3 regions of the Streptomyces sp. NPDC058239 genome follow, and region 3 is predicted to be linked to each of the others. Evidence: predicted binding sites of a transcription regulator. Region 3 holds the regulator's gene; each other region holds the start of a gene.
What was found. The regulator HrcA, encoded in region 3, represses chaperone genes, less so after heat shock. The targets are predictions, from matches to a motif close to TTNGCACTCNGNNNNNCNGAGTGCNAA.

Region 1: the regulator HrcA is predicted to act here: its motif matches at 6,194-6,220, upstream of groL (chaperonin GroEL).
Region 2: the regulator HrcA is predicted to act here: its motif matches at 5,968-5,994, upstream of groES (co-chaperone GroES).

The regions. Positions count from the first base shown of each region.
Region 1 is NZ_JBHVWS010000064.1:26,250-36,530, reverse strand. It holds gene ACFVYE_RS40590 (DUF3263 domain-containing protein) at 1-116, shown strand, start outside; gene otsB (trehalose-phosphatase) at 213-1,091, shown strand; gene ACFVYE_RS40580 (trehalose-6-phosphate synthase) at 1,103-2,494, opposite strand; gene ACFVYE_RS40575 (glucosyl-3-phosphoglycerate synthase) at 2,539-3,489, opposite strand; SAM riboswitch class I at 3,643-3,770, shown strand; gene thrC (threonine synthase) at 3,789-5,090, shown strand; gene ACFVYE_RS40565 (MoaD/ThiS family protein) at 5,120-5,398, shown strand; gene ACFVYE_RS40560 (cold-shock protein) at 5,821-6,027, shown strand; gene groL (chaperonin GroEL) at 6,383-8,005, shown strand; gene ACFVYE_RS40550 (esterase/lipase family protein) at 8,172-9,413, opposite strand; gene ACFVYE_RS40545 (hypothetical protein) at 9,538-10,281, opposite strand, start outside.
Region 2 is NZ_JBHVWS010000031.1:35,788-46,068, forward strand. It holds gene ACFVYE_RS28350 (RNA polymerase sigma factor) at 1-374, shown strand, start outside; gene ACFVYE_RS28355 (VOC family protein) at 452-916, shown strand; gene ACFVYE_RS28360 (class I SAM-dependent methyltransferase) at 940-1,560, opposite strand; gene ACFVYE_RS28365 (hypothetical protein) at 1,662-2,327, shown strand; gene ACFVYE_RS28370 (hypothetical protein) at 2,379-2,744, shown strand; gene ACFVYE_RS28375 (methyltransferase domain-containing protein) at 2,761-4,026, opposite strand; gene ACFVYE_RS28380 (polysaccharide deacetylase family protein) at 4,109-5,119, shown strand; gene ACFVYE_RS28385 (DUF6234 family protein) at 5,334-5,819, opposite strand; gene groES (co-chaperone GroES) at 6,147-6,455, shown strand; gene groL (chaperonin GroEL) at 6,556-8,181, shown strand; gene ACFVYE_RS28400 (hydroxyacid dehydrogenase) at 8,440-9,468, opposite strand; gene ACFVYE_RS28405 (carbohydrate ABC transporter permease) at 9,504-10,281, opposite strand, start outside.
Region 3 is NZ_JBHVWS010000026.1:85,695-95,975, forward strand. It holds gene ACFVYE_RS25935 (DUF3097 domain-containing protein) at 1-494, opposite strand, end outside; gene ACFVYE_RS25940 (MBL fold metallo-hydrolase) at 520-1,242, opposite strand; gene hrcA (heat-inducible transcriptional repressor HrcA) at 1,440-2,456, shown strand; gene dnaJ (molecular chaperone DnaJ) at 2,457-3,593, shown strand; gene ACFVYE_RS25955 (nitronate monooxygenase) at 3,718-4,794, shown strand; gene ACFVYE_RS25960 (16S rRNA (uracil(1498)-N(3))-methyltransferase) at 4,791-5,537, shown strand; gene ACFVYE_RS25965 (hypothetical protein) at 5,621-6,154, shown strand; gene ACFVYE_RS25970 (S41 family peptidase) at 6,235-9,471, shown strand; gene ACFVYE_RS25975 (histidine triad nucleotide-binding protein) at 9,580-9,939, shown strand; gene ACFVYE_RS25980 (ribonuclease Z) at 9,958-10,281, shown strand, end outside.

The DNA of each region.
Region 1 (10,281 bases), on a different contig from region 3:
CGCGCTACTACCAGCTGCTGAACGCGCTTCTCGACGACCGCCGCGCGCTGGAGGAGGACCCGGTGACGGTGAACCGCCTGCGCCGGGTCCGCGACGCGAAACGGGGGCGTCGCTGACCGGCACCCGCTCGGCGGGAGACGGTGATCATGACGCCGCCCGTATGCCACGTCGCCCATGGCTGTGCCCGGCGGTACGCCTATAGGCTCGGCCCCATGGGCAGCAATCCGCACGTACCCGTGCCGAGCGAGATCCCGTCCGAGCTCCCGACCCCCACCACCCCACCCGGCCGAGAAGCCCTGGCCGCGATCCTCGCGCGCCCGGACCGTGCCGTCGTCGCGCTCGATTTCGACGGGACCCTCGCCGACATCGTCCCGGACCCGGAACAGGCCCGCGCCCACCCCGGCGCCGTCGACGCGCTCGTCGCGCTCGCCCCGAAAGTGGCCTCCATCGCCGTGATCACCGGCCGCCCGGCCGGCGTCGCGGTCCGGCACGGCGGCTTCGCCGGAGTACCGGGACTCGACCATCTCGTCGTCCTCGGCCACTACGGAGCCGAACGCTGGGACGCCGTCTCCGGCACCGTCCACGCCCCCGCCCCGCACCCCGGCGTGGCTGCGGTCCGCGCCGAACTCCCGGGCGTGCTCGACCGGTTCGATTCGTGGCACGGAACCTGGATCGAGGAGAAGGGCCAGGCGCTCGCCGTCCACACCCGCCGCGCCGTCGACCCGCAGGCCGCGTTCGAGGTCCTGCGCGGCCCCCTCGGCGAGCTCGCCGCCCGGCACGGGCTGATCGTCGAACCGGGTCGCCTGGTCCTGGAATTGCGCCCGCCGGGCACGGACAAGGGCGTGGCGCTCACGCAGTACGTAGGGGAATTGGACGCCGAGTCCGTTCTGTACGCGGGTGACGACCTGGGTGACCTAGCGGCGTACGCCGCCGTGGAGAAGCTCCGCACCGAGGGCCCCGACGGCATCCCGGGACTGCTGGTCTGCAGCGGCAGCGCGGAGGTGCCCGAACTGGCCGAGCGGGCCGATCTGCTGCTGAACGGCCCGGGAGCCGTCGTCGGCTTCCTGGCAGCCCTGGCGCGACAGCTCTAGCCCGCGCCGGCTCACTCCCGCCGCAGCGCGTCCAGCTGGTCCAGGAACCACTGCTGCGGCGGCAGCGCCACCGCCGCCGCGGCCAGCCGCTCCGTGCGCGCGGCCCGTTCGTCGTCCGCCATCGTCAGAGCCTCGTGCAGCGCCGCCGCCGTCGCGGACACGTCGTACGGGTTCACCACGACCGCGTCGCTGCCCAGCTCCTCGTACGCCCCCGCCTCCCGCGACAGCACCAGCGCGCAGCCGTGGTCGGAGACGACCGGGATCTCCTTGGCGACCAGGTTCATGCCGTCGCGGATCGGGTTGACGAGCGCCACGTCGGCCAGCCGGTACGCGGCGAGCGAGCGGGCGAAGTCGTCCTTGACGTGGAGCACGACCGGCGTCCACCCCGCCGTGCCGTACACGGCGTTGATCTCGTCGGCGACCCGCTGCACCTCGGCCGTGTAGTCGCGGTACACCGCCAGGTCCTGCCGAGAGGGGTATGCGAAGGCGACATGGACGACGCGCTCACGCCATTGCGGCCGCTCTTCCAGGAGCGCGCGGTACGCGAGCAGGCCGCGCACGATGTTCTTGGACAGTTCCGTCCGGTCCACTCGTACGATCGTCCTCCGCCCCGGGCCGACCTGCTCCCGCAGCGCCGCCATCCGCTCGTCCACGTCCGCCTCGTGCGCGCGTGCGCGCAGGAAGTCCGCGTCCGCGCCGAGCCCGTGCACCCCGATCCTGGTCCGGCCGGTGCCGCCCAGGATCTCCGTACAGCAGCCGATGAACGCATCCGCCCAGCGCCGGGTCAGGAAGGCCGCCCGGTCCGCGCCCAGGATGCCGTGCAGCAGCTGCTCGGCGATGTCGTCGGGGAGCAGACGGAAGTAGTCGACGGGCGCCCACGGGGTGTGCGAGAAGTGGCCGATCCGCAGGTCGGGGCGGAGTTCGCGGAGCATGCCGGGCACCAGCGCCAGGTGGTAGTCCTGCACCAGCACCGCCGCACCCCGGCCCGCCTCCTCGGCGAGCGCCTCGGCGAAGGCCCGGTTGTACGTCTCGAACGACGCCCACTGCCGCCGGAACTCCGCGTCGAAGACCGGCTCCAGCGGCGTCTGGTACAGCATGTGGTGGACGAACCAGAGCACCGAGTTCGCAATGCCGTTGTACGCGTCCGCGTGGACGGCCGCGTCGATGTCGAGCATCCGTACGCCCTGCTCACCGACCCCGCGCCGGACCGCCTCCCGGTCCCCGTCACCGAGCGCGGCGCACACCCACAGTTTGTCCTTGACGGCGCTCAGCCCGGAGACGAGCCCGCCGCCGCCGCGCTTCGCGTCGAGTGATCCGTCCGTGGCGAGGGTGTACGACACCGGGCCGCGGTTGGACGCAACGAGGACTTGGGCAGCGGGCTGGGCTTCGTGCTCGGAGACCATGTTGCGGAATCTAGCCCGATCACGAACCGCCCAAACGTGCGAAGTCAGGCCGCCCGGCGCGAAACGTACTCCTCGATCTCGCGCATCGGGGGCCGCTCCTCGGTGTCCACCGCATGGGTGTGCGGTACGAAGCCGTCCTCGCCACGCTCGAACTGGGTGAGCGAAGGCCGTACCAAGTGACCGCGGGACAGCCGGAGTTGAGCTGTCCGGTAGATCGTCGCCGCCATCCGCCCGAGCGCCTGCCCGTCCTGGTGGCGGTGTTTGCGCACCCCTACGTCGACCTGGGCCAGCGCGTCCAGACCCACCGTGTGCAGCGCATCGACCAGGAGGCCCAGTTCCACTCCGTAGCCGACGGGGAAGGGCAGCCGTTCGAGCAGGGAGCGGCGCACGGCGTACTCCCCGCCCAGCGGCTGAACGAAACCGGCCAGCTGCGGCCAGTGCAGATTGAGCAGCGGACGGGCCACCAGTTCGGTGACGCGACCGCCCTGACCTGCGGTGTCACCGAGGGGGCGGTCGTACATCGCCTTCACGAACTGCACGTTCGGGTCGGTCAGCAGCGGGCCGACGATGCCGGAGACGAAGTCCGCCGAGAAGTCCTTCAGGTCGGCGTCGATGAAGCAGACGATGTCACCGCCGGTCACCAGGAGCGACCGCCACAGCACCTCGCCCTTGCCGGGCACGGCGGGTATCCGGGGGAGTATCTCGTCCCGGTGCACCACCCGGGCGCCGGCCTCCCGGGCCACCTTCGCGGTGGCGTCCGTGGAACCGGAATCGATCACCACGAGTTCGTCGACCAGCTGGACCTTCTCCATCAGCTCGCGCCGGATGGTCGCAACGATCCGGCCGACCGTCGCCTCCTCGTTCAGCGCGGGCAGTACGACGCTCACGCTCCCGCGGCGCGGGTCCCTGGCCTTGGCGGCCAGGACGCGGTCCAGCGGGCGGTCGGCGGCCGACCAGGAACGCCTGGCCAGCCAGCGTTCGACCTCTTCCAGCACGGTCGATACTCCCTGTATGTGATCCATCTCGCGGTTCGGACGACTATCTCAACTGTCCGGTGCTTCGGTTACAGTCTTGAACAACGCGGATGGCCGTCGCATGTCGGGGTCAGTCCGCCAATAAATGCCTGGATCGATGATCCAGTGCCACAGCGCTCATCCAGAGGGACTGAGGGAACGGCCCGTTGAAGTCCCGGCAACCCTCCCGCCGACCGCGAGGTCACGGTGGGGAAGGTGCCAATTCCGTCTTGTGGCGAAATGCGTCGCAAGGAAGATGAGGAGAAAGGGCCTCCGCCATCATGGCCGTGCAGACTGTTGCAGCAAGCACCAATTCTTCCGCCGAAGCTGTCGACCTCGGACCCGCCGCGGCGCTTTCCTGCCGCGAGTGCGGCGAGCGTTTCGAGCTCGGCCCCATTTTCGCCTGCGCGTCCTGTTTCGGGCCGCTCGAAGTGGCGTACGACCTGCCGAGCGGCTCCCCCGACGAGCTGAAGAAGCGCATCGAGGCCGGACCCGACAACATCTGGCGTTACGCGCCGCTGCTGCCGGTCCCCGCCGATGTCGCGGACAAGCCCAACATCAACCCCGGTTTCACCAAGCTGGTCAAGGCCGACAACCTCGCCCGCGAGCTGGGCGTCACCGGCGGCCTGTACGTCAAGGACGACTCCGGAAACCCGACGCACTCCTTCAAGGACCGCGTCGTCGCCATCGCCGTCGAGGCCGCCCGCGCCTTCGGTTTCACCACCCTCTCCTGCTCCTCCACCGGCAACCTCGCCGGTGCGGTGGGCGCCGCCGCCGCCCGCGCCGGCTTCCGCTCCTGCGTGTTCATCCCGCACGACCTGGAGCAGGGCAAGGTCGTCATGGCCGCGGTGTACGGCGGCGAGCTGGTCGGCATCGAGGGCAACTACGACGACGTCAACCGCTTCTGCTCGGAACTCATCGGCGACCCGCTCGGCGAGGGCTGGGGCTTCGTCAACGTCAACCTGCGCCCGTACTACGGCGAGGGCTCCAAGACCCTGGCGTACGAGATCTGCGAGCAGCTCGGCTGGCAGCTGCCCGACCAGATCGTCATCCCGATCGCCTCCGGATCGCAGCTCACGAAGATCGACAAGGGTCTGCAGGAGCTGATCAAGCTCGGTCTCGTCGAGGACAAGCCGTACAAGATCTTCGGCGCCCAGGCCGAGGGCTGCTCCCCGGTCTCCACCGCCTTCAAGGCCGGTCACGACGTCGTGCGGCCCCAGAAGCCGAACACCATCGCCAAGTCCCTGGCGATCGGCAACCCGGCCGACGGCCCGTACGTCCTGGACATCGCCCGCCGCACCGGCGGCGCGGTCGAGGATGTCGACGACGAGCAGGTCGTCGACGCGATCAAGCTGCTGGCGCGCACCGAGGGCATCTTCGCGGAGACGGCAGGCGGGGTGACGGTCGGCGTGACGAAGAAGCTCATCGAGGCCGGTCTGCTCGACCCGGCGCTGACCACCGTCGTCCTCAACACCGGTGACGGCCTCAAGACGCTGGACGCGGTGGCCGCCACCTCGCAGGCGACCGCGACGATCCGCCCGAGCCTGGACGCGTTCCGCGCCGCCGGCCTCGCCGCCAGCTGACCACCCGAGACCGAAGAAAGGCACCCCTCATGAGCGTCAAGGTCCGCATCCCCACCATCCTTCGCACCTACACGGGCGGCCAGGCCGAGGTCCCGGCCGAGGGCTCGACCCTCTCCCAGGTCATCGAGTCCCTGGAGCAGAACCACCCGGGCATCGCCGCCCGCGTCCTGGACGACCAGGGCAAGCTGCGCCGCTTCGTGAACGTGTACGTCAACGACGACGACGTGCGCTTCGAGGGCGGCCTGGAGACGGCGACGCCGGACGGCGCGGGCATCTCGATCATCCCGGCAGTCGCAGGCGGCTGCTGACCGTCCGTCCGACTTCACAGCGTTATCTGTATTGCCCCCTCCGCGAGAGAAGCGGAGGGGGCAATTCTGCATGGTTGAGCGCGGTACAGTGTGGGAAGTCCCCCCAGCTGCCCGTGCCGCCCGCATATGAGAATGCGCCCGGCCGCGACAAGAAGCAGCCAAAGTGTTGGATCTCCTTGCGCCATAAGTCGCCTTTGCCTGGCCCGACTTGCCCTGGAATCTTATGAATTCCTCATATTAGGGCGTTCGGTGCTGCCCAGAATTCTCGTCCGATTGACCTGTTGCAGAGGGCAGTTGGGCAGATACATTCGGCCGCGGTCGACGCGTTCCGGCGCACGCACCCTCTCCTGTCGGGGGGTGAGTTCTGACCCGGGTCCGCGAAGTGCGGTCCTGTGCAAGGGCCAGTAATAGGGGAGTTAGGCATGGCTCAGGGCACCGTCAAGTGGTTCAACGCGGAGAAGGGGTACGGCTTCATCGCGGTCGACGGTGGTGCGGATGTTTTCGTCCACTACAGCGCGATCCAGATGGACGGGTACCGCACCCTCGAAGAGGGTCAGCGAGTTGAATTCGAGATCTCGCAGGGCCAGAAGGGGCCGCAGGCGGACATGGTCAAGCTCGCCGTCGGCTGAGCTCGACGCGGTCGGCCAACGACACTACTCACGCACGGAGGGCCCGTACCCCTGGGGTACGGGCCCTCCGTGCGCTTGCGTCCGCGGCCGCCCGTGAGCGGCTGTCGTCGAGCTTGGCCCTCCCGCCGTCCGACCGCCGCCCCTCAGCGAGCCTTCTTCGAAGGCGCTTGCACTCCAGGGGGTCGAGTGCTAATCATTGGCGTTAGCACTCTCCAGGTGAGAGTGACAGAACTTGGACCGGGCCGGTGAGGCCCGCAGGTCCGGTGGGGCAAGGAACCACCGGACACGCAGGCCGTCCGTCGCGGGCGCCACTCGGTCCGGAGAAATCCACCCCTGTCCGGGAGGACCACTTCACATGGCCAAGATCATCGCGTTCGACGAGGAGGCCCGGCGCGGTCTCGAGCGCGGCATGAACCAGCTCGCCGACGCCGTCAAGGTCACCCTTGGCCCCAAGGGTCGCAACGTCGTCCTTGAGAAGAAGTGGGGCGCCCCCACGATCACCAACGATGGTGTTTCCATCGCCAAGGAGATCGAGCTGGAGGACCCGTACGAGAAGATCGGTGCGGAGCTGGTCAAGGAGGTCGCCAAGAAGACGGACGACGTCGCCGGCGACGGTACGACCACCGCCACCGTTCTCGCCCAGGCTCTCGTCCGCGAGGGCCTGCGCAACGTCGCCGCGGGTGCCAACCCGATGGCCCTCAAGCGGGGCATCGAGAAGGCCGTCGAGGCCGTCTCCGCCGCCCTCCTGGAGCAGGCCAAGGACGTGGAGACCAAGGAGCAGATCGCTTCGACCGCCTCCATCTCCGCCGCCGACACCCAGATCGGCGAGCTCATCGCCGAGGCCATGGACAAGGTCGGCAAGGAAGGCGTCATCACCGTCGAGGAGTCCCAGACCTTCGGTCTGGAGCTGGAGCTCACCGAGGGTATGCGCTTCGACAAGGGCTACATCTCGGCGTACTTCGCCACCGACATGGAGCGCATGGAGTCGTCCCTCGACGACCCGTACATCCTGATCGTCAACTCCAAGGTCAGCAACGTGAAGGACCTCCTTCCGCTGCTGGAGAAGGTCATGCAGTCCGGCAAGCCGCTGCTGATCATCGCCGAGGACGTCGAGGGCGAGGCCCTGTCGACCCTGGTCGTCAACAAGATCCGTGGCACCTTCAAGTCCGTCGCCGTCAAGGCCCCGGGCTTCGGTGACCGCCGCAAGGCCATGCTCGGCGACATCGCCATCCTCACCGGTGGCACCGTCATCTCCGAGGAGGTCGGCCTCAAGCTGGAGAACGCCGGTCTCGACCTGCTCGGCCGTGCCCGCAAGGTCGTCATCACCAAGGACGAGACCACGATCGTCGACGGTGCCGGTGACAGCGACCAGGTTCAGGGTCGCGTCAACCAGATCCGTGCCGAGATCGAGAACTCCGACTCGGACTACGACCGCGAGAAGCTCCAGGAGCGCCTCGCGAAGCTGGCCGGCGGCGTGGCCGTCATCAAGGCCGGTGCCGCGACCGAGGTCGAGCTCAAGGAGCGCAAGCACCGCATCGAGGACGCGGTGCGCAACGCCAAGGCCGCCGTCGAGGAGGGCATCGTCGCCGGTGGTGGCGTGGCTCTGCTCCAGGCCTCGGCCGTCTTCGAGAAGCTGGAGCTCTCGGGTGACGAGGCGACCGGCGCCAACGCCGTCAAGCTGGCGCTGGAGGCTCCGCTCAAGCAGATCGCCGTCAACGGTGGTCTCGAGGGTGGCGTCGTCGTCGAGAAGGTGCGCAACCTGCCGATCGGTCACGGTCTGAACGCCGCGACCGGCGAGTACGTCGACATGATCGCCGAGGGCATTCTCGACCCGGCGAAGGTCACGCGCTCCGCCCTGCAGAACGCCGCGTCCATCGCCGCGCTGTTCCTCACCACCGAGGCCGTCATCGCCGACAAGCCGGAGAAGGCCTCTGCGGCTGCTCCGGGCGGCATGCCGGGCGGTGACATGGACTTCTGATCCTGACGGATCGGTAGTTCCTGTACAGCTTTGCCGCATCGGCCCCCGGGACCAGCTGGTCCCGGGGGCCGATGTCGTTTCTGTACGGGGTGGGGCGGTGGGCGCGCCCACGATGCCCGCCGGAGCACCGTGGGCGCGCGATACCCCGCGCGACGGGACCGCGGAACTACGGAAGCCGGTCGAGGAGCCAGGTGCAGAGCTCCTCCGTCACAAGGGTGTGCCCCTCGTTGCGGGACGCGAGCTTGAACTCGTCGAGCCCGCCGGCATTCGGCGGGAGCGCGGAGATGTCCTTGTACAGCTCCTCGTCCGTGTCCGGATCGCCCACGTCGACGGCGCTGACGGCCGGCACGAAGCAGTGCGAGCGGATGCGTACGTCGGTCTTGAACCCGAGAAGGGGGTTGAGGGCGTTGAGCCCGTCGGCGAGGATGCCGAACCCTTCCAGCGAGCCGCCGGGTGCGCCGTCGATCGACGGGAGTCCGGACGTATGTACCTGGTTGGTCTTCAGTGTCACCACCCGCAGCTTCGCGACGAGTTCGTTCTCGCCCGGGGACTGGGTGTAGAGCTTGGTGCCCACGACTGACAGGCCCTTGCCCTCCAGCGCCAGTTCGCCGGCTTGCACATCGGTGCCGGTGCCGTCGGCCACGCCGTTGGCGACACCGATCAGCCGCGGCCGGCGCGGCCATTGGCCGACGGCCTCCATCTCCGCGAGGAACGTGGCGCGCTCGTCGCTCTGGTCCGGCGTCCCGTCCCACTTCTCGATGTGCCGCCACAGCAGCTGACGGGCGGCCGGGCTGTTGATCTGGTCGGAGAACCGGCTGTCGAGATCCTTGATGTAGTGCGCGAACGCCTGCAGCGCGATCGGGATCCAGGCGCCGCGGTGCGGGCTGTCGTACGAGAAGTAGAGAGAGGTCTGGTGGTCGATGCTCTGGCTCTCCATCTTGGCCAGCGCGTGCCGGGTGACGAGCCCGCCCATGCTGAACCCGCCGACAGCCAGCGGCGCGTCACCCTGCCGTTCCGCGATGGCGTGCAGGATCGCGGCCTGCGCGGTCCGGGAGTTGTCCAGAATCGACGCACTGCGCTCGTGGAAGCCGAGAATGATGACGTCGTGTCCCCGGCGGCGCAGTTCGCTGATGAGCGCGTAGTCGCCGAACTCCATGATTTCCCAGGAGAAGTCCAGGCTGCTCGGACCGGTGTTGAATCCGTCGGCGAAGATCACGGGCCGCGTGAGACCCGAGTGCCCCTCGCCGTAGTAGACCCAGGCGGTGCCGCCCGGCAGGTCCCATACGGTGCTCGGCGGCAGCGGGAGGGCACCGTGCTTCTCGGCGTCCAGGCGGGGGCCGGGGGCGAGGGTGATGGGGGGCTTGCTGTGAAGCTCCGAGACGATCTGCTCGTGAGTCGGTTCGGACATGGTTCGTTCCCCTTTGGGCCGGTTCGTTACAACGAGTGCCAAGAGGAACACACAGAGTAGTGACCGGGAGGGAGAAGTGGATCAAACCACTCCCAGGTGGGAGCCGGTTTCGGACATCCGGCGATCATGACAGGCGAGAACGGATCGGCCGGCCGATCCGTTCGGATCGTGGGGTCATCGCCGCCCGGACCTCGCTCATGCGGCTGCGTACGCCCATCGCCGGGACGGTTCCGGCCGGTCCGGTGGGTACGACGGGGGTGCCCCGGCATGGTCCGCACCGGCCCCCGATCAGGCTCTCCGCGCTGCCGGGTGCGCGGCACTCGCTGCATTCGAGGGTGCGCAACACCGTCCGCTGTTGTGCCGGAGTGATCCGTTCGGGTGGCATCTTGTCGGCCAGCCGCCTGCGGACGAGGGCCGCCGCGTGGTGGATGGGGGCGGGGAGGCCGTCGGTGAGGGCGTGAAGCAGCTGAGCCTCTGTGGCGCCGCGCTCTAACCATTCGGTGACCTGCGGTTCCAGCGCCGCACAGTCCGCCGCCGAGAGGGTGAGTGAGGGAGCGGTACGACCCAGCGCGGCCAGCAGTACGAACGCCCGGGAGCGGGTGGGGTGTCGGTGCCGCTGCTCCGGCGGTACGTCGCCCCGGGTGAACGCCGCCCACCAGTCGTCGTCCCGCGCGGTGCGGGAGAAGAATGTGCGGGTCACCCAGAGCAGGACCTCGCCATTGGCGACGCACTCGCTGCCGCGCCGCAGATGCCCGGCGTCCTGGAGTTGGTTGAGGGCGGTCCGCAGCGCGCACTGTCCGTACGGGAGGACCTTGGCCAGCGTCTTCACGGAGATGTCGGCGCCGTCGGGCAGCCGGTCGATGTATGC
Region 2 (10,281 bases), on a different contig from region 3:
TGCAGGCCGCGATCGCCGCGTGCCATGCCCGGGCGGTGACGTACGAGGACACGGACTGGACGACCATCGCCGCCCTCTACGACCGCCTCGCCGTGATCGCACCCTCCCCGGTCGTCGGGCTCAACCGGGCCGTGGCGGTCTCGATGGCACAGGGCCCGGCGGCCGGCCTCGCCCTGGTCGACGAGCTGGCCGACGACCCGGCGCTCAAGGACTATCACCTGCTGCCCAGCGTCCGCGGCGATCTGCTGGCCAGGACGGGCCGTACGGACGAGGCGCGGGCGGAGTTCGTACGGGCGGCCGGACTGACCCGGAATGAACGGGAACGCGCAATGCTCCTGGACCGCGCGGCACTTCAGGACCGCGACGGCCGATGAGTTCCGGGCGCCGGACCGGTCCACCCTGCACAGGCTTCGGCACCATCCGACTCCGCACCGTCCGACAGGAGCAGACCATGCAGAAGATCAAGACCTTCCTGTGGTTCGACAACCAGGCCGAGGAAGCCGCGAATCACTACATCTCCGTCTTCGGCGGCGACTCGGAGGTGCTGAACACGACGTACTACAACGAGGCGGCGCCGGGCGAGACGGGCAAGGTCATGACCGTCGACTTCCTCCTGGCCGGCCAGGAGTACATCGCGCTCAACGGCGGTCCCCGGTTCCCCTTCACCGAGGCGATCTCGCTGTCCGTGGACTGTGCCTCGCAGGAAGAGGTGGACACCCTGTGGTCCAGGCTCACCGAGGGCGGCGAGGAGGGGCGGTGCGGCTGGCTCAAGGACAAGTACGGCCTGTCCTGGCAGCTCGTTCCGCAGGGGATGAACGAGGCGCTGTCCGACCCGGACCCGGCGAAGGCCGAGCGGGCGATGAAGGCGATGCTCGGCATGACGAAGCTGGACATCGAGGCGCTGCGCAACGCCTGAAACCCGCCCCCGGCACAGGCCGCTCAGGGCGCGGCGACGCCCATCGAGTCGGCGCCCAGCGGCCTCGGCGCGCCCTTCTCGTAGAACACTTCGAGGTCGACGATCGTGAACCCCGCGGCCGTCAGCATCTCGGCGATCGGCCGGGTCAGACGGCACCCGGCGAAGAGCCGCCGCTCCAGCGGATCGAGGCGGCGCTGCCAGCGGCGTACGTTCTCGTCCTCCTCCGGCGCCAGCCCGTGCTCCAGGAAGTGCAGGGTCGCGCCGGGCTTGAGGACCCGCCGCACCTCGTGCAGCGCCGCATCGGCGTCGGGGATGGTGCACAGCGTCCACGTGGACAGGGCGCCGTCGAAGGTGTCGTCCTCGAACGGCAGGTACCGGCTGTCCAGACAGGCGCGCCGCACCGGGGTGTGCCCCGCGTCGATACGGTCACGGGCCAGCTTCCAGCCGAGATCGGACGGCTCGACCGCGGCCACGTCGGTGACGGCATTCGGGTAGAACGGAATGTTGTGCCCGGAACCGAACCCGATCTCGATGATCTCGCCGTACAGGCCCTCGCAGACCCGTCGCCGCAGCGGCTCGGCCGACTTCATTCCGCCGACGGCATCGGCGATCCGGGGCACGATCCGCTCGACATAGAACCCCATCGCGAACCTCCGTATGTCCCTTTCCAGCATGGCACTCCGGCGGGCCCGATGCACTGTGCCCCCCGCAGGGGGTAGGGGGGCCGGTCGGTAGGGTCGGGCCCATGTTTCGCCGTGCACAACTGCCGCCGCCCCCACCGCCCGTGGAGATACGTACCTGGCCCGACCGTGAGGCGCTGCTCGCCGACCGGGCCGTGCTGCTCGGGGAGTTGGTGAAGATGCATGTCTCACCGGGGCGGCTGGTGGCGCTGTGGCTGTGGGGAGCGCTCTGTGCGGTGGGCTGGTCGCTGGTGGGCGCGGCGCTCATCACGCTGGAGGAGACGTACGACCCCTTCAGCGCCTTGCTCGGTGTGATCCTCGCCGGCATGGGCGTCTGCTGCATGGTGCCCGCGATCGTCCTCGTCGTCATCGGTCTGCGCCGCGACCTCGACGTCCGCCGGCTGCTCGCCGCCTGGGGCGAGTTGGACCGCGATCCGGTGCGCGACGCGCGGTTGCGGATGCCGGGCGTCAGCCTCGTCTGGCTGCTGATGTCCTTCGCGCTGTGCGCACTCGGGCTGTACGCGTGCATCGCCGTCCCGGCGACCGATGAGGCGGCCCGGGACAGTTTCGGGCTGGTCTCCCTGGTCGTGGGACTCGGGATGACCGGCTGGATCGTCGGGCTGATCGGCATCACCAAGGCGTTCGCCCACCGCCGTTGGGTGCTGCGGGTACTGATCGGAGCGCCCGCTCCGGAGCCGCTGTTCTCCGTCGGGGGCGGCGCGCACCGCTGACTCCGGACCTATCCTGACCGGATACATGAGTCACGCAGGGGGGAGTGCCGCATGGAGTGGTACTGGTGGGTGCTCATCATCTTCTGGACGGGCGGCTTCGGATGGGCCGTCGACAACGTCCGTACCGCGCTGCGCAACCGGCACACCCGCAAGCTGGAGTTGCTGGAGGCGACCAAGCAGGAGCGGCTGGCCGCCGAAGCGGCCCACAAGCCACCGGAGCCGGTCTGCGGCTGCACGCACCATCTCGCCAAGCACGACAAGCAGGGCAAGTGCCATGAGCGGGTCGAGGTGCCGACCGCCTGGGACGAGTCCAAGAAGCCGGTCCGCTTCGAGTCGGGGCAGTGCAACTGCCAGCAGTACGTGGGTCCTCAGCCGCTCTCGCAGGTGTACGCCGAGGACCTGACCGACCTGGCCTGATGGCCGCCCCCGTCGGTCAGGCGGGTCCGGTCACCGGGTGGCCGATCAGCATCGTGGGGGCTCCGGCCACCCGGGTCAGGAAGACCGTCGCGGCGTTCGGCCCCTGAAGCTTCATCCTGCGGCGCAGCTCCTCCGGTTCGACGGCCGAGCCGCGCTTCTTCACCGTCAGGACGCCGACCTTCCGCTCCCGCAGCAGCGCCTTGAGCTTCTTCATGTTGAACGGCAGCCGGTCGGTGATCTCGTACCCGGCGGTGTACGGGGAGTCGTACGGCTGGTCGCTCGTGACGTATGCGATGGTCTCGTCGATCAGTCGGCCGCCCGACCGCGCCACGATGTCGGCGACCAGATGGGCGCGGATGACGGCGCCGTCCGGCTCGTACAGATAGCGGCCGACCGGGCCGACGGGCGGGGCGGGCAGTGGGGCGCCGGACCACAGGGTGGCGCGGGCCGGAAGCACGGTGGCGCGGTAGGAACCGGCCGCGAAGCCCTCGCCGAACCAGAGCACCGCCTCCTTCACGTCACCGCCGTCCGAGATCCACTCGGCCTCCGCCTGCGCAGGGATCGCCTCGTGCGGGATGCCGGGGGCGATCTTCAGCGCGGCACGGGGCGCCTTGAGCGCGGCGCCGGTCGCCCAGGAGAGCGGCGGCGAGTACGCCTCGGGGTCGAAGATCCTGCCCCTGCCGCCACGCCGGGCCGGGTCGACGAAGACCGCGTCGTAGGGCGAGGTGTCGATCTCGGTGACATCGGCGCACCGCACCTCGATCAGACCGTCCAGGCCGAGCGCGGCGGCGTTGGCACGGGCCACCTCGGCGGTGAGCGGGTCGCGGTCCACCGCGAGGACGGAGATACCCGCCCGTGCGAGCGCGATCGCGTCGCCGCCGATCCCGCAGCAGAGATCGGCGACGCTCCGCACCCCGCCCGCCGCCGCGAACCGCTGTGCGCGATGGGTGGCCACCGACGTACGTGTCGCCTGCTCGACGCCGTTCGGTGTGAAGAACATCCGGTACGCGTCCTCGGCACCGAATTTCGCCACTGCCCGCTGCCGCAGCCGCGCCTGCCCCAGCGCTGCCGAGACCAGCGAGGCGGGGTGGGTGCGGCGCAGCCGGGTGGCGGTGGCGAGCTCCTGGGCGGGGTCGTACGACCGCAGCCCGTCCAGGAGCGCCGCGCCCTCGGGGGTGCGCAGGGCCATGAAAGCGGCGAGGGGGCCGGACGGGTCGGGGGCGTCGGACCGGTCGTCGGCGTCGGACGGGTCGTTCGGGGCGAAGGCGTTCACCCGCCCCATTGTGAGCCAGCCGGGTTGACCGGAGGGCCCGGTGGCGGTGTCGGGCCGGGGCGCCCCTCACGTGCTGGCAGTATGCGACGCCATGCAACTTGTACGACAAAAGGAAAAATTAACCATGAAAAGGAGCGGATCGGGCATCCCTGAACCGGGGGGCGGGCGGGGCCCCGGCAGGCATCGGCCGGCCTGTGCGGTCCTGGCCGCACTCCTGCTCGCCGCGGTCTGCTCCGGCTGCGCCTCCTCCGGCGACGGCGACGAGCACCGGGCCCTGCCTGCCGCCGGACCGCCGGGCGTTCCCGGGCTGGGGGCGGGCCCCGGACAGCGGGCCGGCCAGGGCGGCGCACCCGCCGGGCCCCGTGAGAACGCGAGGTTCGGCCCGGCCGTGCGGGCGGCCCTCGCCAAGAAGTGGGGGCTGGACAGGCCGCCGCTGATCGCACCCCTGCCGCCTGCCGTGAAGCCGCACATCACCACCCGCGAGGGGTTCGAGGTCAACGGCGGCGACGACTCGCTGCCCCCGGTCTTCACCAGCGTCCCGACCAAGGACCGGGTCGTCTTCCTGACGATGGACGACGGTGCCGAGAAGGATCCCGAACTGCTGCAGATGATGGACGAGTTGGACATCCCGTACAGCGCGTTTCTCAGCGACTACCTGGTGCGCGACAGCTATGGGTACTTCCTGGAGATGCAGCGGCTGGGTGTCGGCCTCAACAACCACACGCTCAACCACCGTTACCTGCCCGGACTCTCGTACAGCGAGCAGAAGAGCGAGATCTGCGACCAGCAGGCCATCATCGAGAAGCACTACGGGCAGCGGCCCACTCTCTTCCGTCCGCCGTACGGCAACTACAACGGGGACACGCTCCGCATCGCGAAGTCCTGCGGCATCAAGGCCGTACCGCTCTGGAACGCGGAGGCGTTCCCGGACCACATGGAGTGGCGCGAGGTGGACCAGGACCTGCACCCCGGAGACATCATCCTCACGCACTTCCGGGGCCGGAAGGACTGGGGCGGCAGCATGGCCGACCTGGTCCGGGCGGTCATGAAGACCATCACGGACAAGGGGTACGCCGTGGCCCGGCTGGAGGACTACGTATGAGAAGGGTGCATCGGCTGCTCGCCGGACTGCTGACAGCCGGTGCGCTGCTGGCCGCCACCGCCGGGTGCGCACAGTCGGTGGACCCGATCGAACGGCTGGGCCGCAAGGCCGCACAGAAGGTGATCCACCCGAAACCGGCCCCCGCGGCGGGCCCGCCGGCGCGTCCGCACGGCGATCACGGGGCGCCGGGGTCGCCGGTCGTCGTCGCATGCCATCAGCTGAAGGAGTCCAGGCACTCGCGGTTGTCGCCACCACCGCTGAGGCACCGGTCGCCGGGCCGCCCGGGATCGTACGAAGGAGCGGAGGCCGGCGCCGGGTGCGAGCGGCGGTAGTCCTCGTGCCCGATCAGTGCCGCCACCACGCACAGCAGGAGCGCGGCCAGGATCTGGACCGCGCCCGCCCAGGGCCGGTTCGCGCGGATCAGCACCACGGCGAGCAGGCAGATCGCCGCGGCGATCCCGCCGAGGACGAGGACGGGCGTCCAGTACATCGGCGGCGGCCTCGTCGGCTCCCGACCGTCGGGGTCCCACCGCGCGAGGATCAGGTAATAGAGGACGCCCGCACAGATCAGCCCCTCCAGGACCACCAGCAGCAGACCCAGCAGCACATCGAGGCAGCCGTTCACCGGGCGCGAGGAGTCCTGCGCGGCCGAGGGGCGATGCGGGAGCGGGTTCGACGGCTGGTACGGAGGTTCGAGCATGAACCCACAGTCGTGCGGAACGGTGCGGTCCGTCCCTGCGTTGTCCCTATGTTGTCCGGACCTTTGCATTGTCCGGGCGGCCGCATGCGATCTGCGCCCCGTCGCACCGTGCGCGAGCGGGGCCCACATGACGCCACGACTGGCTGAATTGGCACTCCGCTTGACCGAGTGCTAATCCCGGTCATAGTCTCGGTGCTGGCACTCACCACTGGAGAGTGCCAGCAGTACTGTGCGACTGGCAGGTCCGGCACCCGCGACGACGGATCCACCTGGTCGCCACTCAAAGACTCTTAACCCCGTGAGATCTCCGAAGGGGGAGACCGGATCGTGTCGACCGTTAGCTCCAAGGTTGCGATCAAGCCGCTCGAGGACCGCATTGTGGTCCAGCCGCTCGACGCCGAGCAGACCACGGCCTCCGGCCTGGTCATTCCGGACACCGCCAAGGAGAAGCCCCAGGAGGGCGTCGTCCTGGCCGTGGGCCCGGGCCGCTTCGAGAACGGCGAGCGCCTTCCGCTCGACGTCAAGACCGGCGACGTCGTGCTGTACAGCAAGTACGGCGGCACCGAGGTGAAGTACAACGGCGAGGAGTACCTCGTCCTCTCGGCTCGCGACGTGCTCGCGATCATCGAGAAGTAATTCACCCACGTTTGCTTCTGTTCTGCGCCCCTGGCCCCCTGCGAAATAACCAGCCGGGTGGTCGGGGGCGCAGTTCGTTTGAGAGGAAAGCTCAGCTCCCATGGCGAAGATTCTGAAGTTCGACGAGGACGCCCGTCGCGCCCTTGAGCGCGGCGTCAACAAGCTTGCCGACACGGTCAAGGTGACGATCGGCCCCAAGGGCCGCAACGTCGTCATCGACAAGAAGTTCGGCGCTCCCACCATCACCAACGACGGTGTCACCATCGCGCGCGAGGTCGAGCTCGACGACCCGTACGAGAACCTCGGTGCCCAGCTGGTGAAGGAGGTGGCGACCAAGACCAACGACGTGGCGGGTGACGGTACGACCACCGCCACCGTGCTGGCCCAGGCGCTCGTCCGCGAGGGTCTGCGCAACGTCGCCGCGGGTGCTTCCCCGGCCGCCCTGAAGAAGGGCATCGACGCCGCGGTCAAGGCCGTGTCCGAGGAGCTCCTCGCGACCGCCCGCCCGATCGACGACAAGTCCGACATCGCCGCCGTGGCCGCGCTCTCCGCGCAGGACCCGCAGGTCGGCGAGCTCATCGCGGACGCGATGGACAAGGTCGGCAAGGACGGTGTCATCACCGTCGAGGAGTCCAACACCTTCGGTCTGGACCTCGACTTCACCGAGGGCATGGCCTTCGACAAGGGCTACCTGTCCCCGTACATGGTGACCGACCAGGAGCGTATGGAGGCCGTCCTCGACGACCCGTACATCCTGATCCACCAGGGCAAGATCGGCTCGATCCAGGAGCTGCTCCCGCTGCTGGAGAAGGTCATCCAGGCCGGTGGCTCCAAGCCGCTGCTGATCATCGCCGAGGACGTCGAGGGCGAGGCGCTGTCGACCCTGGTCGTCAACAAGATCCGTGGCACCTTCAACGCCGTCGCGGTGAAGGCCCCGGGCTTCGGTGACCGCCGCAAGGCCATGCTCGGCGACATCGCCACCCTCACCGGTGCGACCGTCATCGCCGAGGAGGTCGGCCTCAAGCTCGACCAGGCCGGTCTGGACGTGCTGGGCACCGCCCGCCGCGTCACCGTCTCCAAGGACGACACGACGATCGTGGACGGCGGCGGCGAGCCCGGCGACGTCAAGGGCCGGGTCAACCAGATCAAGGCCGAGATCGACGCCACGGACTCCGACTGGGACCGCGAGAAGCTCCAGGAGCGCCTCGCGAAGCTGGCCGGCGGCGTGTGCGTGATCCGTGTCGGTGCCGCCACCGAGGTGGAGCTCAAGGAGAAGAAGCACCGTCTGGAGGACGCCATCTCCGCGACCCGCGCCGCGGTCGAGGAGGGCATCGTCTCCGGTGGTGGCTCCGCTCTGGTCCACGCCGTCAAGGTTCTTGAGGGCAACCTCGGCAAGACCGGCGACGAGGCCACCGGTGTCGCGGTCGTGCGCCGCGCCGCCGTCGAGCCGCTGCGCTGGATCGCCGAGAACGCCGGCCTCGAGGGTTACGTCATCACCTCGAAGGTCTCCGAGCTCGACAAGGGCCAGGGCTTCAACGCCGCGACCGGCGAGTACGGCGACCTGGTGAAGGCCGGCGTCATCGACCCGGTCAAGGTCACCCGCTCCGCGCTGGAGAACGCCGCGTCCATCGCGTCGCTGCTGCTCACGACCGAGACGCTGGTCGTCGAGAAGCCGGCCGAGGAAGAGGCCGAGGCCGGTCACGGCGGCCACGGCCACTCGCACTAGCGTGTAGCTCTGCTCAGCCACTGCGGCCCGGTACCCCGTTGCGGGGTACCGGGCCTCGGTACGTGCTGCCGAATCGAGCCCGCCGAGGCAGTCTCCCATGCCCTCAAGGCCATGGGGAGATCTCAAGGCCATGGCGGGATCGAGGGCATCTTTCGGCTTGTCCGGCGGCCCCGGACCGGGGTCCGGGGCGGAGCCCCCACGCGGCGGAGCCGCATAACGGTACTGCGGGGAAGAGGCGGGCAGGGGACAGAGCCCCCGTCACGCCGAGCGCGGCAGCGCCCCCGCCCGGACCGGGTCCGCGAAGGGCAGACCGGCCGCGAACCGCTCCAACTCGTCCAGCGCCTGGTCGGCCATCCGGTGCAGCTCATCGCCCAGCGAACCCGCGACATGCGGAGTGAGCAGCACATTCGGCAGGTCGTACAACGGCGACTGTGCAGGCGGAAGTTCGGGCTCCGTCACATCCAGCACCGCGTGCAGCCGCCCGTTGGTCAGCTCGGGCAGCAGCGACTCCTCGTCGATCAGTGATCCCCGCGCCGTGTTGATCAGCGTCGTCCCGGTCGCCATGGCCGACAGCTGCGCGGCGCCGATCATATGGTGCGTCTCCGGGATCTGCGGTGCGTGCACGGATACGACCGAGCTGCTCGCGCACAGCTCGTCGAGCGAGGTGAGCCGCACACCGAGCCGCGCCGCCTCCGGACCGTCCACGTACGGGTCGTAGAGCAGGACGTCCAGGTCGAAGGGGCGCAGCAGCTCGATCACGCGCCGGCCGATGCGGGAGGCGCCGACGATGCCGACCGTACGGCGGTAGTTGCCGGAGCCGTCGAGCTCCGCGAGCCAGTCGTGGTCGGCGCGCAGGGCGCGATAGCGATCCGCGGAGTGCAGGATGCGCTTGCCCGCGAAGAGGATCGCGGCGAGCGTGAATTCGGCAACCGGCAGCGCGTTGGCCCCGGCCGCCGAGGTGACGGCGATCCCGCGCTCCCAGCAGGCGTCCGTGATGTGGTGCTTCACGGAACCGGCCGCGTGCACCACGGCCCGCAGTCGGGGTGCGGCCGTCAGCACCTCGGCGGTGAGCGGCGTCGCACCCCAGCAGGTGAACAGCACCTCGGCATCGGCGAGCGCGGCGGCCACCTCGGGTGTCGGGTCGGCCAGGTCGTGGGCGACGAGGTGTGGATCGGTACGGGTGAGGGTCGCCAGCCGGGTGCGGTGGCGGTCGGCGAGGAGGCGTCCGGCGATGCCGGGGCCCATCGCGAGCAGGGCCGTCGGCCGGTTGTCAGTGGCGTGGGGCATGGTGGAACTCGTACTCCTCAGGTCTCGCGTGAGAGTCACTTGACGCTGCCGGCGGTCAGACCGGCCTTCCAGTGCCGCTGCAGCGAGACGAAGGCGACGATCAGGGGGATGACGGCGAGGAGGGAGCCGGTGACGACGAGCGGATAGAAGCTCGGCTCGCCGTGGGTGTTGGTGTTCCAGGAGTACAGACCGAGGCTCAGCGGGAAGAGCTTGCGGTCCGAGAGCATCACGAGGGGGAGGAAGAAGTTGTTCCAGATCGCGGTGAACTGGAAGAGGAAGACGGTCACGAAGCCCGGCATGACCATGCGCAGCCCGATGGACCAGAAGACGCGCAGCTCGCCGGCCCCGTCGATACGGGCGGCCTCCAGGGCCTCGTTCGGTATGTAGCCGGTGCTGAACACCCGGGCGAGATACACGCCGAAGGGATTGACGAGCACCGGGATCAGCACGGACCAGTATGTGTTGACCAGGCCGGTCTTGGAGGCCAGAAGATACATCGGCAGCGCGAGTGCGGTGGTGGGGACGAGCACGCCCATCAGCACGAGGCCGAACAGCTTCTCCTTGCCCCGGAATTCGTACTTGTCGAAGGCATACCCCGCGGCGACACAGATCAGCGAACAGACGATGGCCCCGCCGCCCGCGTAGAAGAGGCTGTTGAGGTACCAGCGGAAGTAGATGCCGTCGCCGTAGGAGGCCAGGTTCGACAGATTCTCGCCGAGGTTGAAGCCATCGAAGGAGAAGGCGTTGCCCGCGAGCAGACCGCCGGTGTCCTTCGTGGCGGCGGTGACCAGCCAGACGAGGGGGAAGAGCATG
Region 3 (10,281 bases):
CCCAGCCTGGCGTCCGGGCCGGGGGAGAACTCGCGCACGATGGCCGGGAGGTCGTCGATGCCCTCGAGGTATTCGACGACCACGCCCTCGATCCGCAGGTCGTCGCCCCAGACCCGCTCGACCAGCTCCGCGTCGTGGCGCCCCTCCACATAGATCCGGCCCGCCCGCGCGACCCGGGCGCGCGCCCCGGGGACTGCGACCGAACCCGATGCCGTACGCGTGGGGCGTACGGGACCGGCCGCCGACGGGCGCACGAGCGTGACCACCCGGCCCTCCAGCAGGAAGCCGCGCGGCTCCATCGGGAACACCCGGTGCTTGCCGAAGCGGTCCTCCAGGGTCACCGTCGGACCCTGGGCCGTCTTCTCGCAGCGGATCACCGCACCGCAGAATCCCGTGGAGACCTCCTCCACGACCAGATCGGGATCGGCGGGGACCTCGGGAACGGGGGCGGACTTCTTCCACGGCGGGGTCAGGTCCGGCTGGTAGCTGCGCATCGGATGACGATAAGACGACAACACGTCACGACACGCCGAAGAGGACGGCCAGTTGGTCACGCTGGTCCCTGACGAACGCCGCGTCCACCACCGCTCCGTGCCCCGGAACGTACACCGCGTCCTCGCCGCCCAGCGCCAGCAGCCGGTCCAGCGCGGCCGGCCAGCGGCCCGGGACGGCGTCCCGTCCCGCCTGCGGTTCGCCGGACTCCTCGACCAGGTCGCCGCAGAGCACCACCGCGGGGGAGCCGGGGACGAGCACCGCCAGATCGTGGCTGCTGTGGGCGGGGCCCACATTCGCCAGCAGCACCTGACGGCCGCCGCCCAGATCGAGCGTCCACTCGCCGCGTACTTCATGGTGCGGCGCCACCAGCGCATCGACGGCCTCGGACGCATCGTTTTCGGACACTCCGTGGCGCACCGCGGAGGCGTGCAGATCGTCCGCCCCGAGCTTCATCAGCCCGGCCATGCCGGCCGCTCCGTACACCTGGGTGCCGGAGAACGCGGCAGTGCCCAGTACATGGTCGAAATGGGGGTGGCTGAGTGCGATATGCGTCACCTTCCGGCCGAGCAGGGCCTGTGCCTGGGCCCGGATTTCCTCACCTTCGCGGAGTGTTGATCCGGTGTCGTAGAGCAGCACTCCATCCGCTCCGACCACCAGTGCGACTGTCGCATCCCATCCGGTCAGGCGCCGTCGGCCCACACCGTGACCCAGTCGCTCCCAGCCGAACTCTTCCCAAGAGGCGTCCATACCGCGACGCTATCGGCAACGACCTGCGCGGTCTCGCGGTAGCGTGACCGGTCGCCCTTGCTAGGCCCCCACTCGGCCGCCGTACACTGGCCGGGGGATTGCTGGCACTCGTGAGGACAGAGTGCCAGGGGGATTCCTGGGAATGAAGCAGGAACGGCCCGAGAACCACCGAGGAAACACAGCTGGAGGTGTGCGCGATGCTCAGCGAACGCAGACTCGAAGTGCTGCGCGCCATCGTCCAGGACTATGTCGGCACCGAGGAGCCCGTGGGCTCCAAGGCGCTCACGGAGCGGCACAAGCTGGGGGTCTCCCCGGCCACCGTCCGCAACGACATGGCGGTGCTGGAGGACGAGGGCTTCATCGCCCAGCCCCACACCAGTGCGGGACGCATCCCGACGGACAAGGGCTACCGGCTCTTCGTCGACAAGCTTGCGGGCGTCAAGCCCCTCTCGTCGCCGGAACGTCGTGCCATTCACAATTTCCTCGACGGCGCGGTCGACCTCGACGATGTCGTGGGCCGCACCGTACGGCTGCTCGCGCAGCTGACCCGGCAGGTCGCCATCGTGCAGTACCCCTCGCTGACCCGGTCGACGGTTCGGCATGTGGAGTTGCTGTCACTGGCAGCCGCCCGGCTGATGCTCGTGCTGATCACGGACACCGGCCGGGTCGAGCAGCGCATGATCGACTGCCCCGCTCCGTTCGGTGAGACCTCTCTCGCCGATCTGCGGGCCCGGCTCAACAGCCGGGTCGTCGGACGCCGTTTCGCGGATGTCCCGCAGCTGGTGCAGGATCTGCCGGATTCCTTCGAGAGCGAGGACCGGGGAACCGTGTCCACCGTGCTCTCCACCCTGCTCGAAACCCTCGTCGAGGAGACGGAGGAGCGGCTGATGATCGGCGGCACCTCCAACCTCACCCGCTTCGGGCACGACTTCCCTGTGATGATCCGGCCGGTGCTGGAGGCATTGGAGGAGCAGGTCGTGCTGCTGAAGCTGCTCGGCGAGGCCAAGGACTCGGGCATGACCGTACGGATCGGGCACGAGAACGCCCACGAGGGGCTCAACTCCACGTCCGTCGTCGCGGTCGGCTACGGTTCGGGCGACGAGGCAGTCGCCAAACTCGGCGTGGTCGGACCGACCCGCATGGACTACCCCGGAACGATGGGAGCGGTACGCGCAGTGGCACGTTACGTCGGACAGATCCTGGCGGAGTCGTAAGTGGCCACGGACTACTACGCCGTACTCGGCGTGCGCCGCGACGCATCTCAGGACGAGATCAAGAAGGCATTCCGTCGGCTCGCTCGTGAGCTGCATCCGGATGTGAACCCCGATCCGAAGACCCAGGAGCGGTTCAAGGAGATCAACGCCGCCTACGAGGTGCTGTCGGACCCGCAGAAGAAGCAGGTCTACGACCTCGGCGGCGATCCGCTGTCCGCCTCCGGCGGCGGTGGCGCGGGTGGATTCGGACAGGGTGGCTTCGGCAACTTCTCCGACATCATGGACGCGTTCTTCGGTACGTCGTCGCAGCGCGGACCCCGTTCGCGCACCCGGCGCGGCCAGGACGCGATGATCCGGCTGGAGATCGATCTCGCCGAGGCCGCGTTCGGCACCACCAAGGACATCCAGGTCGATACGGCCGTCGTCTGTACGACCTGCAACGGCGAGGGCGCCGCACCCGGCACCTCCGCCCAGACCTGTGACATGTGCCGCGGCCGTGGCGAGGTCTCGCAGGTCACCCGGTCCTTCCTGGGCCAGGTCATGACCTCGCGGCCCTGCCCGCAGTGCCAGGGCTTCGGTACGGTCGTGCCGACCCCGTGCCCGGAGTGCGCCGGTGACGGCCGCATCCGGTCGAGGCGCACGCTCACCGTGAAGATCCCCGCAGGTGTCGACAACGGCACCCGCATCCAGCTCGCGGGCGAGGGCGAGGTCGGCCCCGGCGGCGGCCCGGCCGGGGATCTGTACGTGGAGATCCATGAGCTGCCGCACTCGGTGTTCCAGCGCCGTGGCGACGATCTGCACTGCACGGTCACCATCCCCATGACGGCGGGCGCGCTCGGCACCAAGGTGCCGCTGGAGACGCTCGACGGCCTGGAGGAGGTCGACATCCGGCCCGGCACCCAGTCCGGCCAGTCGGTCCCGCTGCACGGCCGCGGGATCACGCATCTGCGGGGCGGCGGGCGTGGCGATCTGATCGTGCACGTCGAGGTCTTGACCCCGGCGAAGCTGGACCCGGAGCAGGAGCGACTGCTGCGGGACCTGGCGAAGATGCGCGGCGAGGAGCGGCCGACCGGCCAGTTCCAGCCCGGGCAGCAGGGGCTGTTCTCCCGGCTGAAGGATGCCTTCAACGGGCGCTGACGGCCCCCGCACACCGTTCCCTGCCGCCGGACGGGCTCGCCTGCCGAGCCCGTCCGGCGTTTGAGGACAAAATGGACCGCAGGCCGCGCACGCCGAGGCACGGATGACATGACACGATGCGGTCATGTCATCCGTGTTGACCGATCTCTGCCGGTATCCGGTCGTGCAGGCCCCGATGGCGGGTGGTGCGTCCTGTCCGCAGCTCGTCGCGGCCGTCGCCGAAGCGGGCGGGCTGGGCTTCCTCGCCGCCGGGTACAAGACGGCGGACGGCATGTACAACGAGATCAAACAGCTGCGCGGGCTGACCGCTCAGCCCTTCGGCGTCAATCTCTTCATGCCGCAGCCGGGTCTCGCCGACCCGAGCGCCGTCGAGGTGTACCGGCACCAGCTGGCCGGTGAGGCCGCCTGGTACGAGACCCCGCTCGGCGACCCGGACGCCAGCGGCGGCGACGACGGCTACGAGGCCAAGCTGGCCATCCTCCTGGAGGACCCGGTCCCGGCAGTCTCGTTCACCTTCGGCTGCCCGACACGCGACACCCTCGACGCGTTCGCCGGCGTCGGCACGTACACCGTCGTGACGGTCACCACGCCCGAGGAGGCCCAGGCCGCCCAGTGGGCGGGGGCCGACGCGGTCTGTGTCCAGGGCATGGAGGCGGGCGGCCACCAGTCCACCCACCGAGACGACCCGCAGGCCGACGGCACCGGGATCGGACTGCTCTCCCTGGTGTCCCAGGTCCGCGAGACCGTACAGGTGCCGATCATCGCCGCGGGCGGGCTGATGCGCGGGTCCCAGATCGCCGCGGTGCTCGCCGCGGGCGCGGAGGCGGCGCAGCTCGGCACGGCGTTCCTCGTCTGCCCCGAGTCCGGGGCGAATCTGCTGCACAAGCAGGCACTGACCAACCCGCTGTTCGTACGGACCGCCCTGACCCGGGCGTTCTCCGGCCGCCCGGCCCGCGGCCTGGTCAACCGCTTCATGCGCGAGCACGGCCCGTACGCCCCCGCCGCCTACCCACAGGTCCACTATCTGACGGCCGGCCTGCGCACGGCGGCGGCAAAGGCCGGGGACGCCCAGGGCATGGCACTGTGGGCGGGGCAGGGGCACCGGATGGCACGCGAGCTGCCCGCCGGCCGGCTGATCGGACTGCTCGCCGAAGAACTGGACGCCGCGCGGGCGGCAGTGAGCGCAGGGAGTACGCAGTGACCGCACCGGTCTTCGTCGTCGAACAGGTCCCCGATGGGCCGGAGTTCGTCCTGGAAGGACCCGAGGGTCGACATGCCGTATCGGTGAAGCGGCTGCACGCCGGTGAGGACGTCGTGCTGACGGACGGCCACGGCCGTTGGACGGAAGGCGTCGTCAGAGCCGCCGAGGGCAAGGACCGGCTCGTGGTCGCCGGCCTGGCGACGGTTCATGAGGAGCCTTGGCCCGAACCCCGTATCACCGTGGTCCAGGCCCTGCCCAAGGGGGACCGCGGCGAGGTCGCCGTCGAGACGATGACGGAGACCGGTGTCGACGCGATCGTGCCCTGGCAGGCGTCGCGCTGCATCACGCAGTGGAAGGGCGACCGCGGCCTCAAGTCCCTCGCGAAATGGCGCAACACCGCCCGGGAAGCGGGCAAGCAGTCGCGCCGGGTGCGATTCCCCGAGGTGGCGGACGCACTGACGACCAAACAGGTTGCCGCACTTCTGGTCGCGGCGGACTTCGCCGCCGTCCTGCACGAGGACCGGGGCCACGACAGTGAGCCGCTGGCCACCGTCCAGCTCCCCACCCAGGGCGAGATCGTGCTGGTCGTCGGTCCCGAGGGCGGTGTGTCGCCGGACGAACTGGCGGACTTCGCCGCGGCGGGCGCCCGTACCTGCCGGCTCGGAACGTCCGTTCTGCGCACCTCGACGGCGGGCACGGCGGCGACGGCACTGCTGCTGGGGCGCACCGGCCGCTGGTCGTAAGCCCCCGCCGGTGCGCCGGAGCCGCCCCGTTCTGGCCGCAAGCCGTCTACCGCGTCGTGGGGGAACGGTGGGAAGCTGCTCGTATGGGGACATCAAGGGCATGGGGTCAGGGAAGAACCCGTCGTTTTCTGGCCGCGTCCGCACTCGCGGGCGCGGCGGTCGCAGGTGTCGTGGCCTGTGAGCCGACGGGCAGCCTGAACTCCACATCCATCGCTGTGACCACCGACCTGACCGGCACCAGCGCCCTGGAGCGCAACGGGGTCGATGTGCGGTGGCTGAACTGCACGGCCGACGTCGACGGGGACCGGCTCCAGGGTGCGTCGCCCTCCGCCTCCGCGAGTCGGATCGCGGACGTCGACTGCACCGGAAAGACCGGGAGCGGCAAGGACATCACGATCACCGGCAAGGTGACCCAGGCTCTCGACGAGCGGTGTGTGCGGGGCGACCTGACCGCCAGGACCGGCGGGAAGGCCGTCTTCCGAGCAGATGTGCTCGGCAACTGCAACGCCGCCCCGTCGGCCGTCGGGGCGAATCCGCCCCGGGGCGGCGGCAGTGGCGGCGCCCGGCCGACGGTCACCGTGACGGTCACGGTGACCGAACCGCCCCCGGGCAAGTGAGTGTGACCGGCACCGGGCCACCCGGCGGACTCCGGCCAACCCAGTTCCGCGGAGCACGCCAGCGGCCTAGGGTGATCCGTGTGACACAGCCTGCCTACCTCCGATACCCCCATGTCCAGGGCGATTTGATCGCCTTCACCGCCGAGGACGATGTCTGGCTGGCGCCGCTGGACGGCGGCCGTGCCTGGCGCGTCAGCGCCGACAACCGACCTGTCACCAACCCGCGGATATCTCCCGACGGAGCCCGCGTCGCCTGGACGTCCACCCGGGACGGGGCGCCCGAAGTGCACGTCGCACCGGTCGACGGCGGACCCTCCAAGCGGCTCACCTACTGGGGCGACGCACGCACCTCCGTACGCGGCTGGACGCCCGAGGGCGACGTACTGGTCATCAGCACCCAGGGGCAGGCGTCGCTGCGGCGCAGCTGGGCCAGGGCCGTCCCGGTCGACGGCGGGCCCGCGCGGACCCTGCCTCACGGGCCGGTCGGCTCCCTCGCCTACGGGCCCGGCGGACGGGTCCTGCTGCTCTCGGCCACCATGGGGCGCGAGGCCGCCGCCTGGAAGCGCTACCGGGGCGGCACCGCGGGCAAGTTGTGGATCGCGGCAGAGGCTGCGACCGAGGGCCCGGCGGAGTTCGTACGGCTGCACGAGGACCTCGACGGGAACATCGAATCCCCTATGTGGGTGGGCGACCGCGTCGCCTTCCTCTCCGACCACGAAGGTGTGGGCGCGCTCTACTCCTCGCTCCCCGACGGCTCGGATCTGCGCCGGCACACCGGCATCGAGGGGTTCTACGCCCGCCACGCGACCACCGACGGAACCCGCGTCGGCTACGCCTCGGCCGGTGAACTCTGGCTGCTGGACGACCTCGAAGGCTCCGAGCCCCGTCGTGTCGACATCCGGCTCGGCGGCCAGCGCGCCGACCTCCAGCCCCACTCGGTGCACGCCGGCAGCCACCTCGACTCCGCGTCCCCGGACCGTACGGGCCGCGGCAGTGCCGTCGGGACGCGCGGCGCCGTCCACTGGGTCACCCACCGCGAGGGCCCGGCCCGGGCGCTCGCCGTCGAACCGGGCGTACGGGCCAGGATGCCCCGCACCTTCCAGGCCGACGGCGACCAGCACGTCGTCTGGGTCACCGATGCCGAGGGCGACGACGCCCTGGAGTGCGCACCCGCCACCGGCACCGCGCCGGGCGCCGTACCGCGCCGCCTCGCCGCGGGCCGTATCGGCAGGGTCCTCGACCTGGAGGCGGCCCCGGACGGCAGCCGGTTCGCCGTCGCCGCGCACGACGGGCGGGTACTGATCGTCGAGCGGGAGAGCGGCGAGGTCCACGAGGTGGACCGAAGCGAGCACGGCGACGCCTCGGGCCTGGTCTTCTCGCCCGACTCCTCCTGGCTCGCCTGGTCGCACCCCGGGCCCGATCCGCTCAGGCAGCTCAAGCTCGCCCACCTTGCCGATCTGTCGGTAGCCGAGGCCACCCCGCTGCGTTTCCGGGACTTCGCCCCCGCGTTCACCACCGACGGCAAGCACCTCGCGTTCCTCTCCGAGCGGTCCTTCGACCCGGTCTACGACGCCCATGTCTTCGATCTGGCGTTCATCGGCGCCTGCCGTCCGCATCTGCTGACGCTCGCCGCCACCACGCCCTCCCCGTTCGGGCCGCAGCGCCACGGCCGTCCGGCCGAGAAGGAGAAGAGCGGCGGCGAGGGCGAGGACAACCCGACCGCGCTGCCCGTCACCCGGATCGACCTCGACGGACTCGCCGACCGGATCGTGCCGCTGCCCGTCGAGGCCGCCAGTTACTCCACGCTGCGCGCCGCGAAGGACGGGCTGCTGTGGCTGAGCCACCCGGTGACCGGGGTGCTCGGCACGAGCGGCGCCACGCCCGACGCCCGCCGGCCCGAGACCGTCCTCGAACGGTACGACCTGGAGAAGCTGCGCTGCGAGGAACTCGCCTCGGACGTCCACGGCTTCGCGGTCAGCGGCGACGGCAAGCGGATCGTTCTGCACACCCGGGGCAAGCTGCGCGCCGTACCGTCCGACAGCCGTGTCCCGGCCGGCGACGACGACCACGACGGCGGCAGCGACAGCAGTGTCACCGTCGACCTCTCCCGGATTCGCCGGACCCTCGACCCGGCCGCCGAGTGGCGTCAGATGTACGACGAGGCCGGGCGCATCATGCGGGACAACTTCTGGCGTCCCGACATGGGCGGCATCGACTGGGACGGAGTCCTGGACCGCTACCGCCCGGTGCTGGAGCGTGTCGCCACCCATGACGACCTGATCGACCTGCTGTGGGAGGTGCAGGGCGAGCTCGGCACCTCGCACGCCTATGTGACGCCGCCCGGCGGATGGCGCGACGACTCGGCCCGGCAGGGGCTGCTCGGTGCGGACATCTCCCGTACGGACGAGAGCAGTTGGCGCATCGACCGGATCCTGCCGTCGGAGACCTCCGACCCGGCGGCCCGCTCGCCGCTCGCCGCACCCGGGGTGGCGGTGCGCGTCGGGGACGCGATCCTCGCCGTCGACGGGCACCCGGTCGACCCGGTGGCCGGGCCCGGACCGCTGCTCACCGGCTCGGCCGGCAAACCGGTCGAGCTGACCGTCTCACCGGTGGACGGCGGTGACCCGCGCCATGTCGTCGTCGTACCGGTCGCCGACGAGGAGGCGCTGCGCTACCACGCGTGGGTCGCCGACCGGCGGGCCTATGTCCACGAGCACTCCGGCGGACGCCTCGGCTACCTCCATGTCCCCGACATGGTCGGCTCGGGCTGGGCGCAGCTCCACCGCGACCTGCGGATCGAAGTGGCCCGCGAGGGGCTGGTGGTGGACGTCCGGGAGAACCGGGGCGGCCACACCTCGCAGCTGATCGTGGAGAAACTCGCCCGGCGCATCGTCGGCTGGGACATGCCGCGCGGGATGCAGCCGTACAGCTACCCGGAGGACGCACCGCGCGGCCCCGTGGTGGCCGTCGCCAACGAGTTCTCCGGCTCGGACGGCGACATCGTGAACGCCGCGATCAAGGCTCTGCGCATCGGGCCGGTGGTCGGCACGCGTACCTGGGGCGGGGTGGTCGGCATCGACAGCCGGTACAAGCTCGTGGACGGGACGTCGGTCACCCAGCCCAAGTACGCGTTCTGGTTCGAGGGTTATGGCTGGGGTGTGGAGAACCACGGGGTCGATCCCGATGTCGAGGTCGTGATGGCGCCGCAGGACCATGCCGCGGGGCGGGATCCGCAGCTGGACGAGGCGATCCGGATCGCGCTCGCGTCGCTGGCCCAGACGCCGGCGAAGCGGGCACCGGAGCGGCCGGGGGCGTAGGGGGCGGGTGCGCCTGCGGCGGGCTGCCCCCCAGCCGGGAACGAGCCCGCCGCAGGCGTCCCGATACCATGCCGTACAACGATCACCACCGACCGAGGAGCCGACCCCATGGCGGGAGAACCGCAGCCCGACTGCCTGTTCTGCAAGATCGTCTCGGGTGACATCCCGGCAACCATCGTCCGGGAGACCGAAACCACCGTCGCCTTCCGGGACATCAACCCGCAGGCCCCCACCCACGTACTCATCATCCCCCGCGTCCACCTCCCGGACGCCGCCGCCCTCGCCGCCGCCGAGCCGGGCATCGCCGCCGACATACTGCGCGAGGCCGGACACGTCGCCGCCGACGAGAAGATCGTGGACAGCGGCTACCGGGTCGTCTTCAACACCGGCTCCGGCGCCGGCCAGACCGTCTTCCACGCGCACGCCCACGTCCTGGGCGGCCGCGGACTGCAGTGGCCCCCCGGCTAGAACGGTCGATCGCACACCGTGTCCGTACGCGAACTCGTGGTCCTCGGCACCGCCAGCCAGGTCCCGACCAGGCACCGCAATCACAACGGCTATCTGCTCCGCTGGGACGGCGAGGGCATCCTCTTCGACCCGGGTGAGGGCACTCAGCGCCAGATGCTGCGGGCCGGCGTCGCCGCGCACGACATCAACCGGATCTGCGTCACGCACTTCCACGGTGACCACTCGCTCGGCCTGGCCGGGGTGATCCAGCGGATCAACCTCGACCAGGTCCCGCATCCGGTCACCGCGCACTACCCGGCGAGCGGACAGCACTTCTTCGAGCGGCTGCGGTACGCGACCGCC